DNA from 3 places in the Desulfitobacterium elongatum genome. Region 2 is predicted to be linked to each of the others. Evidence: riboswitches for the same ligand, from Rfam matches in the RefSeq annotation. Region 2 holds a riboswitch; each other region holds the start of a gene.
What was found. A riboswitch is a leader RNA that binds a small molecule or an ion and turns the genes downstream of it on or off. The one in region 2 is predicted to bind cyclic di-GMP.

Region 1 (3,280 bases), 2.0 Mb from region 2:
TTACTCTCTTTCGTTGCATATTGATTGAAGGAGCCTCCATTCGAAATCAGTTCCTCAAGCCCCGGGATATCTTCGGGATTAAAGTCCGGATAGACATAATTCCCATCCGGTTCGACACTGCCAGCAAAGCCGTCACTATTATCAGGAACAGTCATGTATTCCAAAATGGTGTGTGGCTTTGCCATCCCATCTGCGGTCAAGCCGATAAATTGAAGCAACCCATCATTGCTCGCTGCGGCATATGGGCGTAGATTAATTTCAGGTCTAATCAAGGGCATATCCGAGTCGATCTCTTCGCTATCCTCATACGTGATTTCGACATAGGGAGTTGGAAAAGAGGTGTTATCTGCTGAGGCAAAAACCTCTGCCTGCTCGGTCTCATAGGTATACCGCAGGACAACTCCATTATTGGGCGCTCCGCTATACCAATCCTTCATCAGCTGAGTCATATCCCAACCCACATACCCTACAGAGCCATCAATCGTCGTCTCCGTCTCATACTGGGTTTCCTGAGGCTGGTTATTCCAGGTTAGTCCCGAGATGGAGAAAGGTTGTTTTATACGTTGAAGTTCGATAGCCCTAGAGGTATTGCTCCAGCTGGTATATTTGTACATTTGGAGGGAAGCAGATTTGACTTCTTGGTCCTCACCAATATTTGGAAGATTGAATTTGAGGAACGTCCGAGTCCTTAAATGAGCTTCAATAAAATTTGCTATATTACCACTTTTGATTCCATCATCATAGCCGATATAGGAATAAGGATTATCTGTATAAACGTTTGGAGAACCTTGTTCCACGGTAGTATCCTGAAGCTGTTCGCTTCCAAGCGTAATTGAAGGATCAATTTTGACAGGATATGCGCGTTCTGGTGCTTCCAACCACTCTTTATCAGCTGTGATTATAATCTGATCTTTAGTAAAAAGATTTTTATCAAGCTGAATTTCGACCTTACCCGAAATTACTCCATTGCCATCGATCATGTACGGTGCAGACAACACCCATGATGGTGTAGTACTGCCCTTTTCATAGCCGAATATTGATCCACTCTCTTCCCTCAACTCTAAACCAGATGTGTCCACTGCAAAGCTAAACGTGTTTTTATCCACGTAATTATTAAGGATAATATCTTCTTTGACTTTCGTGTTGAGAACGGTATATTGGACATCAATTCCATCAAAGACATCATTGTAGAGAATAGCATTCTCGTTAATTGCGCTTTGGCTGTAATCCCCTTCTAACGGAATAAGATTAAGGGTAACATCGCCCTTTTCGACCTGAATCGGCAATTCCTTGTTTATAATTGCTGGAAAACGCACCTTATAATCATTTGCTTTATTTTCATAGACCGAACTCACATTTTCACCTTTAATGTTTGCTTTATCACTTGCTTCGCTGTCTGCTTCATTCTTTGATCGATTTTTACCTTGTTCGGCTACTAAATCGCCCTTTGCCTCTGTCTTCGAGGTTAGATTATTGCCCTTCACAGGCACTAAAGTGTTGTCAATGTCAAGTAAGGCCCCTGATGCATCTTTGAAATGAATTTTGTTAAGATAGAGAAAGGTTTTTTGTCCTTGATCATTTTTAAAGGTCTTGCTATTTTCAGTTCTTTTCTCGATGATTTCTTTCCCTTTGGCAATACTTAATTCGTGAGGTTTTTTCTTTTGACTAACTTGTGGAAGCTTTTTAGGCTTTTCTGTTTTCCCTTTAGCAAGGGAAACATCTTTTACTTTCTCCTTTAAGGGCAAGGATTACCATAATATTTTCCTTTTTCACCATTTGTACTAATGGAATTCCCTGCTAAGGCAAAATCTAAATATATGGTATTCCAGAGAAAACAAGTCATCAGTAGCACACTAATTACCTTCTTATTGAACTTCCCAAACATTTCTTTCCTCCAAATCTCTTTCTTTTTAATAAATAAAAAAAAGCTTTTCTCCTATTTGGGAGAAAAGCTAAAAACATAATTATAATTCTGCTCATAATCAGCAACTTGGCAATCATAGCTCTATAGCCTTAGACCCATAGCTTTGCGTCTCCACCTTTCAGTGGATTTGCCTATTAAATTAAAAAAATTCTGTTACAACTTGGTTGTTTAACCAACTTGTAACAGAATACCATACACCTTTAGCGAAATGTGTCGTAATAAGAAGATTAGATATAGATTTGCCTTTGCTGCGATATCTTTAAAGGCTTTTCTCTAAAGCAGCTTACAAGCTAACGTAGATTTTATCATAGAGTTCTTTGTACTTTATGTACTCTGAATTATATAATTCTACCTGTGCCTTTTGAGGCTTGATTACACGGTCCACCTTCATAAAACGCCTACTTTCGCTCAAAGCAGAGATTTTCCCTAAAGATAGCCAGGCAAGAAGAACAGCTCCAAAAGCCGATCCTTGCGGCTCACCGAGCGCTTCAAGTGGTTGATTTAGGACGTCTGCTACAATCTGTACCCACGTTGGAGAAGCCATAAATCCCCCGCCAATCCGAAGTGAAGTCACTTTTCCAGCCATCTCCTGAATCGGTTCGTAAACGCTTCTAATCCTGTAAGCCACTCCTTCCATAGCAGCCCGAGCAAAATGTCCTGGTCCATGAGCAAAGTCTAGCCCTATTAATGCTGCTCGGATATCGGAATTCCAATTTGGAGAGCGCTCACCCGTCAGAAAGGGCATAAGCATCAGTCCATCTGATCCAGTTCGCGTAGTAGCTGCAAGTTTTTCAACTTCTTCAAAACTAATTCCATGTAGCCAATTCTGGCGTACCCATTGTAACGTGAGTCCAGCATTGTTAATTGCTCCACCGACAACCCAAGCATTCGGTGACAGATAATAACACCACGTCCGTCCCAATCGATCTAAAGTGGGTTTATCCACCGTAATCCGTGCAGCTCCACTCGTTCCGATCATAACCGTAACCTCACCTGGGTCAATCGCTCCAGCACCTAAACTGGAGAGTACCCCGTCCCCCGCTCCGATGACCACTTTGACTTTCGAGTCCAAACCTAGTTTTATTAAAACTTCTTCTTTCAATCCTTCAAACACTGTAGTCGTTGGCACAATCTCAGAAAGTTGATCTGCTCGTACTCCGATGCGTCTTAAAATTTCTTCGTCCCAAGTCATCTGATGAACATTATAAAGTCCCGAGCTTGTCGCAATTGAGGTATCGACTACGTATTTACCAAACCAGCGGTAAAAAAGTAGCTCTTTTAAGGAGATAAAACGCTCAGTTTCTCCAAAGACACTCGGTTCAAACTGTCTGAGCCAGGCGAGTTTTCCAGGAAGAT
Region 2 (3,280 bases):
GTGCCATTGCAGCCTTGTTGGGCGGGATGATCTTAATCCTTATAGGCGTTCTTTCCCAGGAAGTGGCCATCGAACATATTGATTGGAATACACTCGGCCTATTGATCGGAATGATGATTATCGTAGGAATTACTCGGAAGACGGGTGTTTTCCAGTACTTAGCGGTAAAAGCAGTTCAGATTTCGAAAGGTGAACCAATCCGGATATTAATTTCTTTAGCTACGATTACAGCACTTCTTTCGGCCTTCCTTGACAATGTCACCACGGTTTTACTTATTGTTCCCATTACCTTCACTATCGCAGGAGCTATGGGACTCAACCCAATCCCCTTCCTCATGAGTCAGATTTTAGCGAGCAATATTGGCGGAACAGCCACATTAATCGGGGATCCACCCAACATCATGATTGGAAGTCAAACTCATCTTGGATTTATGGACTTTTTAGTCAACCTAACTCCTGTGATTATTGTCATACATATCGTCACTATGCTAATTTTCTATTTTCTCTATCGCAATAAACTAAAAGTGAGTGACGAGGTGAAACAAAAAGTTACGCAAGTTAACCCTCTTGAAGAGATCAAAGATTATGCGCTCTTAAGAAAGAGTCTTTTAGTTCTTGGTTTGACAATCCTTGGATTCATACTTCATCAGATGTTGCATTTAGAGTCCGCCACGATTGCCCTGTCTGGCGCAGCTCTTTTGATGCTCATTTCAAAGGAGGAACCAGAAGATATATTCCTATCAATTGAATGGCCCTCACTCTTCTTTTTTGCAGGGCTATTCATCGTCGTCGGTGGTTTAGTTGAGACCGGGTTAATTAACCGACTTGCTCAATGGGCACTCAATGTAACTGCCGGGAACTTCAAACTCACGGGAATGCTCATTCTATGGCTCTCAGCCATTGCCTCCGCCTTTGTCGATAATATTCCCTTTGTCGCTACGATGATTCCGTTAATTCATCAAATGGGAACCCTTGGCGGAATGACCCCAGAAGCCCTCGAACCGCTTTGGTGGGCCTTATCACTTGGAGCCTGCCTTGGTGGAAACGGAACGATTATTGGAGCTTCAGCCAATGTCATTGTGGCAGGTTTAGCAGAGAAGAATGGCTATAAAATGACCTTCGCCGGTTTTATGAAACTAGCCTTTCCACTAATGCTCGTGTCTATTGTTATTTCTACGGGTTATCTTCTTTTGTTTTACTTCTAGAATAAGGATTACGTTCGTCTAGGTTTTAAACCAAAAAATCGTATAACTTGAGCGACATCGACATTTTATGGTATAATGAAAGTGCCTTTAATAATTGAAAACGTGTTCTTGTGTTGGGGTAAACTTCGCGAAAGCGAAGGACGCTAAAGCTATGGGTCTACGGCTGCATGAATAACTAACATCAGCTAGGATCGCCAAGCTACAAGTCTTTGAACTTCTCAGGGGAGAGCAGTTCCTTATTGGACTGCTCTCTTTCTATTTTTGTTTTTTAAGAATTAGTCTGATTGAAAGGAGGATAAACTTAGCTTAAAGAGCTGCAGCAACACAATTCCTGTTAAAATAATATAATCGTAAAATGGAGGTTTCTTATGACGCTCATACTAACCTGTGTAATTTTCCTAGTCGCCTATACTTTTATTGTCTTCGAGAAGATTCCTCGTGCCGTTGCAGCGGCCTCTGGTGCAGCACTCCTCGTCCTGTTTGGAGTTTTATCACAAGAAACTGCGATTCATCATATTGATTGGAATACACTGGGTCTCCTCATAGGGATGATGATTATTGTCGATATCACCCGACGCTCTGGTGTCTTTGGTTTTCTGGCTATCTGGGTTGCTAAAAAGGTGGGAGGAAATCCCACCAAACTTTTGCTAGCGCTTTCCTTACTCACTGCTATATTATCTGCTTTTCTCGACAATGTAACCACGGTTCTTCTGATTGTCCCTGTCGCTATTGCCATTGCTGATACCTTGAAAATTAATCCAACTCCCTTTCTGCTCACTCAGATTCTAGCCAGTAATATTGGTGGAACAGCTACCCTCATTGGGGATCCCCCTAATATTATGATTTCCGGACCTGCTGGACTTTCCTTTGGCGACTTTATCCTAAACTTAGCTCCTCCAGTAATTATTATTCTCGCCGTTACACTCCTTGGCTTCTACTTTGTCTATCGCCGCGAATTAACTACGGATCAAGAGTCAATTGAACAGTTGATGAAACAAAATGAATTAGACTATATCAAGGATTGGGCTTTACTGAAGAAGTCTCTTCTCGTTCTTGGATTGACTATCCTTGGTTTTATTCTCCATTCTGTTCTCCACGTTGAGAGTGCAACGATTGCTCTGACAGGCGCGATGCTCTTGATGATCCTCAGTCACGAAGAGCCTGAAGAGGTATTTTTAGCGATCGAATGGCCTACAATCTTCTTCTTTGCCGGATTATTTATCTTGGTCGGAGGACTTGTTGAAGTGGGAGTTCTTGACCGAGTTGCCAATTGGAGCATAGGCTTAACCGGTGGCGATCCCTTCCTGATGGCCATACTCATCCTCTGGATTTCCGCAATCTTCTCTGCCTTTGTGGATAACATTCCCTTTGTGGCAACCATGATTCCACTTATTCAAAAACTAGGGACCCTCGGTGATTTCGGCCCTGAGGAAATAAAGCCCTTGTGGTGGGCTTTGGCCCTTGGTGCTTGCCTCGGTGGAAACGGTTCCTTAGTCGGTGCCTCAGCCAATGTTATTGTCGCAGGAATTGCTGAGAAGAATGGCTTACCTATTACCTATAAGCAGTTCTTAAAAATAGGTTTTCCCTTTATGATTGTCTCGGTAATCATTGCAACTGGATACATTCTTCTGAGGTACTATTAAGCTGTTCCGCCGTTTTCGCCACTTCTAATTGCACTAGCCGTTTGTTCCTTAGATGCGCTCACTAATATTTTGTTAATCTATTTTGCAAGTCAATTCTTGAGTTTTTTCAAGAAATATGTTAGCCTATCAATAAGGCTTTCGAAGAGCAAAGGCGCTCTTTAGAGATTTCTGATCAAGGGAATCCTATTGAGGGCCTTTTTCTGTTTTTTGTTAACAGAAATTAGGGAGGAAAATGAGATGGATATCTTTGGACTGAACGTTTTTAATGACGCGGCAATGAGAGAACGACTACCCAAATACACGTATAAAGCATTACGAAAAACGATTGACGAAGGACTGCCTCTTAAACCAGAGATTGCTGAGGTCGTCGCTAATGCAATGAAAGACTGGGCCATTGAAAAAGGGGCCACGCACTACACCCACTGGTTCCAA
Region 3 (3,280 bases), 680 kb from region 2:
CTCTAGTAAAGCTTTTATTAAGGGCTCGGCCTCAGACCCTTTAGACGTAAAGTAAGCGTCGATAAGTTCAGTTAATAAATACTGTCGTGTTCTCTTAGAAGTGGGTGTTGTGGTATAGATGAGACCACGTTTTAAGAGTCCGGTTGCCTTTTCTATGCGCCAGATTTCCTTATAGTACTTTCCCAGGTTGCAGAAAAGTTCTCCTTTCCCTCGATCTCCAGGTAAATTCTTGGCCAAGCAATAACCTTGCAATAGTGCTGCGCGTGCCTCAGGAAGTCTTTTCTGATCCATATAGAGTTGTCCTAACGCAGCATAGCCCAGAAGCTGGATATAGGGGACTGGGGTCAAAAGGGCTGAACGATAACAAAGTTCAGCAGAGTTGTATGCACCATTTCTTCGATTGAGGGTCCCCATATTAAGGTAGACTGTCCCTGAGTGGACCCCTTCCTCCCAAGTCATGAGACTTTTTCGAAACATGGAAAGGGCCTTCTTATAATTCCCTTGGCCAAGGTAAAGGCTCGCAATTCCAGAGATGATTTTTGCCTTGAAGCGCCTTTCTAGAGCGGAGCGAGCTTTAAATCCTTGGGCAGATAGAAACTTTTCAAGTGCAGAATCATAGAGGTTTTCATAGGCTAACTGAAGCCCCTCAAACCATTTCTCATAGTTTTTCTGTAAGGGAGAAGGTATATATCTAATTCTTTCAGACCAAGAGTAGAACCCTTCATTGTCATCGGATTCGAGAGCATCAAGCGCACTCTGAACAGCTTCTTCAAAGGATTGAGGCTGTGTTCCGGTACTTGTTATAGGATTTAAAGCCTTGGGTAAAAAGTTTTCCTCTTTTATCATTCTAACGAGATCCTCCACGGGAAGACCAAGTTGTTTAGAAATTCTAGCTAAAATACCTAGACTCACGTTAGAGATTTTGCCATTAAAAATTTTGGATAAATATCCTGGCGTAATCTGAGAGCATCGAGCAAGTTCGGACAAGCTAAGCTCTTGACTCTGGAGAAGTTGGTCAAAACGTTGATCCATGTTCCCGCCCCCTCAAGTGACAATCAATACACTTATGGTTTAATTTGCCATCTGCCTAGTAATCCCCTGCTAAAATCGGCTTCGTACGTTAATTTAGGACTAAGAATAATTGACAAAAATAAGAGCAGAAAGAAGTTTTTCTCAAGATTTCTGCTGAATAGGGGAGAAAAAAGCAGATGGAGGAAACGACCGCCAATTGCGACAGGATTCTCATCACAAAGGTGTTCTGGATTTGGTTTATTATGGTATCAAAGGGGGGATATCAATGAAGAAGTTTATCATCGTGGGACTAGTTATCGCGTTCACTTTAGCTGCAGTGGGTTTCGAGTTCCAGCCTCTCATGGACATTATTGTATACGCCTAAATTCAAACCTTAGTTTTTTAAACCTACTAGAGATTTTAATTGTATATGGTGTAAAAAGGGCAAACTCACCGAAAGTTGGGGACGCAAAGCCGTTAGGGTCTAAGGTGCGTAGATGCACTATGATAGCCTGGCTACAGTTACGTAAAAATTCCCTTTCTGCCCTTATAAGGCAGTTTTTTTGTCTCCATAAGGGCAGCGGCTTCTTCCAAGGTAAAGAAAACTAACTTCTAGTGGAGCTTTTAATTCTTGTCTGAAGTCTAGTTGATCTTATCTAGGGGCGGTTACTCAACGGAAAAATGATGGGTGGGGAGGTGATAAGAGTAATGGAGTCCGTCTTTTTATAAATAGATGGGAGGGAGTTTCTATGCCAGGTGATGAAAACGGTCTTTGGTTTACATTGCTGGGTAACTTTGGCTTCCCAATAGCCGTCTCGACTTATCTCTTGGTTAAATTCGAGAAAAAACTGGATCATTTGACTACAGTAGTACAAGAGCTTAAAGCAGCTATGGAACATGATGAATAACTAACTCCTAAGATTATGAGTAAAAGAGCATTAAATGCGCGTTCATTCTGGGCATTAGATGCTCTTCTTTTTTGTTCGCTCCACTATGGGCGTTTTTTAATTTATAAACTTCAAGTAGACAAAAGTATTATTCATATACTTCTAAAGAGGGACATAGTTATCCATAGAGATATTACGATATGCACCCAATGGGTAACCTAAAAGGTATCCTTTGGATTGACGAAAAGAAACTGGGAAAATTTGATAATAGAACTAGAGGTATACACTTGGAGTTATGACTCTATAAAAGAGAGGTGAAAATCGATGATGCCCTATACAAGCTTAAGGCAGAAAACAAAGGAAGTTCTCTCTGAATTTTTGCGATTATATCCAGCCTATCAGGAATTCAGTGGGGAATTGCTAGAGTTGACAGAAAAAAACGTTTCACAAAGGTTAGCGCACATGAGTCGGGCTAGCTTAGAACGTTATTTTATCGGGCACCAATTACGGGTGGATATAACGGTAGAGCTTACGAAAGTTGCAATGCTTCTGAAGGAATTTCCAGAAACAACAGCACACATATCACCTCTTTCAACCACAGTAACTAAAGAACCTACAGGAGCCATAGATTCAATTTTATCAAAGAATTCAACACATTTTATGTATGAGAAACGAGGCAATGTTATCTACCTGCCCTTTAGATTTGGAGTGAGCTTATCCTAGGGTTTCTGCGAATGACAATAAGTCAATTCTTCGTCTGAAAGTTATTGAAAAAGGAGTCACCCAAAATATAGTGGAGTGACTCCTTAGACTACCAAAAATTATTCACATGCTTCTTGGACGAGTATTCGCTCACCAGATGCTGTTTCAATGGGTTTCGCTTTCAAGAGGAAGGTGAGGAGAGTAGCAACTAGGCAAAGTGAAGCAGCAATGAGGTAGGCGATGAAGTAGTTTTTGGTGAGGTCCACGACCGCACCTGCCATCAGTGGTCCGAGTACTCCTCCTACTCCCCAAGCCGTGAAGACGAGACCGTAATTAACTCCACCGTTTTTTGTGCCAAAGAAGTCATAGGTCGCTGAGGGGAAAAGGGAAAGGAGTGAACCATAGCTGAGTCCAGCGAGTGAGGCACCGCAGGCAATGAGGGCCGGGGTGTCATAGAAGTTAAAGGCAATCATATTCAGAGCTTGTAAGGTGAAGAAAATTCGCATCGTCCAGCTTCTTCCGATTCGATCTGAAAGCCAACCCGCTAAGATTCTGCCACCTGCATTAAAAATTGCGAGTAAGGCTACCATGGCATATCCCCAAGAAACCCCAGTCTGCACCTTGGTGATTGTGGATAGTTGCCCAATAATCATAAGACCGGCTGTTGCCCCGGAACCAAA

Region 1: linked by a shared signal. The riboswitch ahead of ACZ42W_RS08465 (DNRLRE domain-containing protein) and the one ahead of ACZ42W_RS18115 (ArsB/NhaD family transporter) in region 2 are both predicted to bind cyclic di-GMP.
Region 3: linked by a shared signal. The riboswitch ahead of ACZ42W_RS21130 (YvrJ family protein) and the one ahead of ACZ42W_RS18115 (ArsB/NhaD family transporter) in region 2 are both predicted to bind cyclic di-GMP.

The regions. Positions count from the first base shown of each region.
Region 1 is NZ_AP038772.1:1,778,762-1,782,041, reverse strand. It holds gene ACZ42W_RS08465 (DNRLRE domain-containing protein) at 1-1,745, opposite strand, end outside; cyclic di-GMP riboswitch class I at 1,982-2,066, opposite strand; gene ACZ42W_RS08460 (gluconokinase) at 2,208-3,280, opposite strand, start outside.
Region 2 is NZ_AP038772.1:3,814,162-3,817,441, forward strand. It holds gene ACZ42W_RS18110 (ArsB/NhaD family transporter) at 1-1,205, shown strand, start outside; cyclic di-GMP riboswitch class I at 1,313-1,412, shown strand; gene ACZ42W_RS18115 (ArsB/NhaD family transporter) at 1,574-2,848, shown strand; gene ACZ42W_RS18120 (glutamine synthetase III family protein) at 3,086-3,280, shown strand, end outside.
Region 3 is NZ_AP038772.1:4,495,452-4,498,731, reverse strand. It holds gene ACZ42W_RS21135 (tetratricopeptide repeat protein) at 1-1,032, opposite strand, end outside; cyclic di-GMP riboswitch class I at 1,445-1,535, shown strand; gene ACZ42W_RS21130 (YvrJ family protein) at 1,761-1,919, shown strand; gene ACZ42W_RS21125 (hypothetical protein) at 2,223-2,621, shown strand; gene ACZ42W_RS21120 (OFA family MFS transporter) at 2,720-3,280, opposite strand, start outside.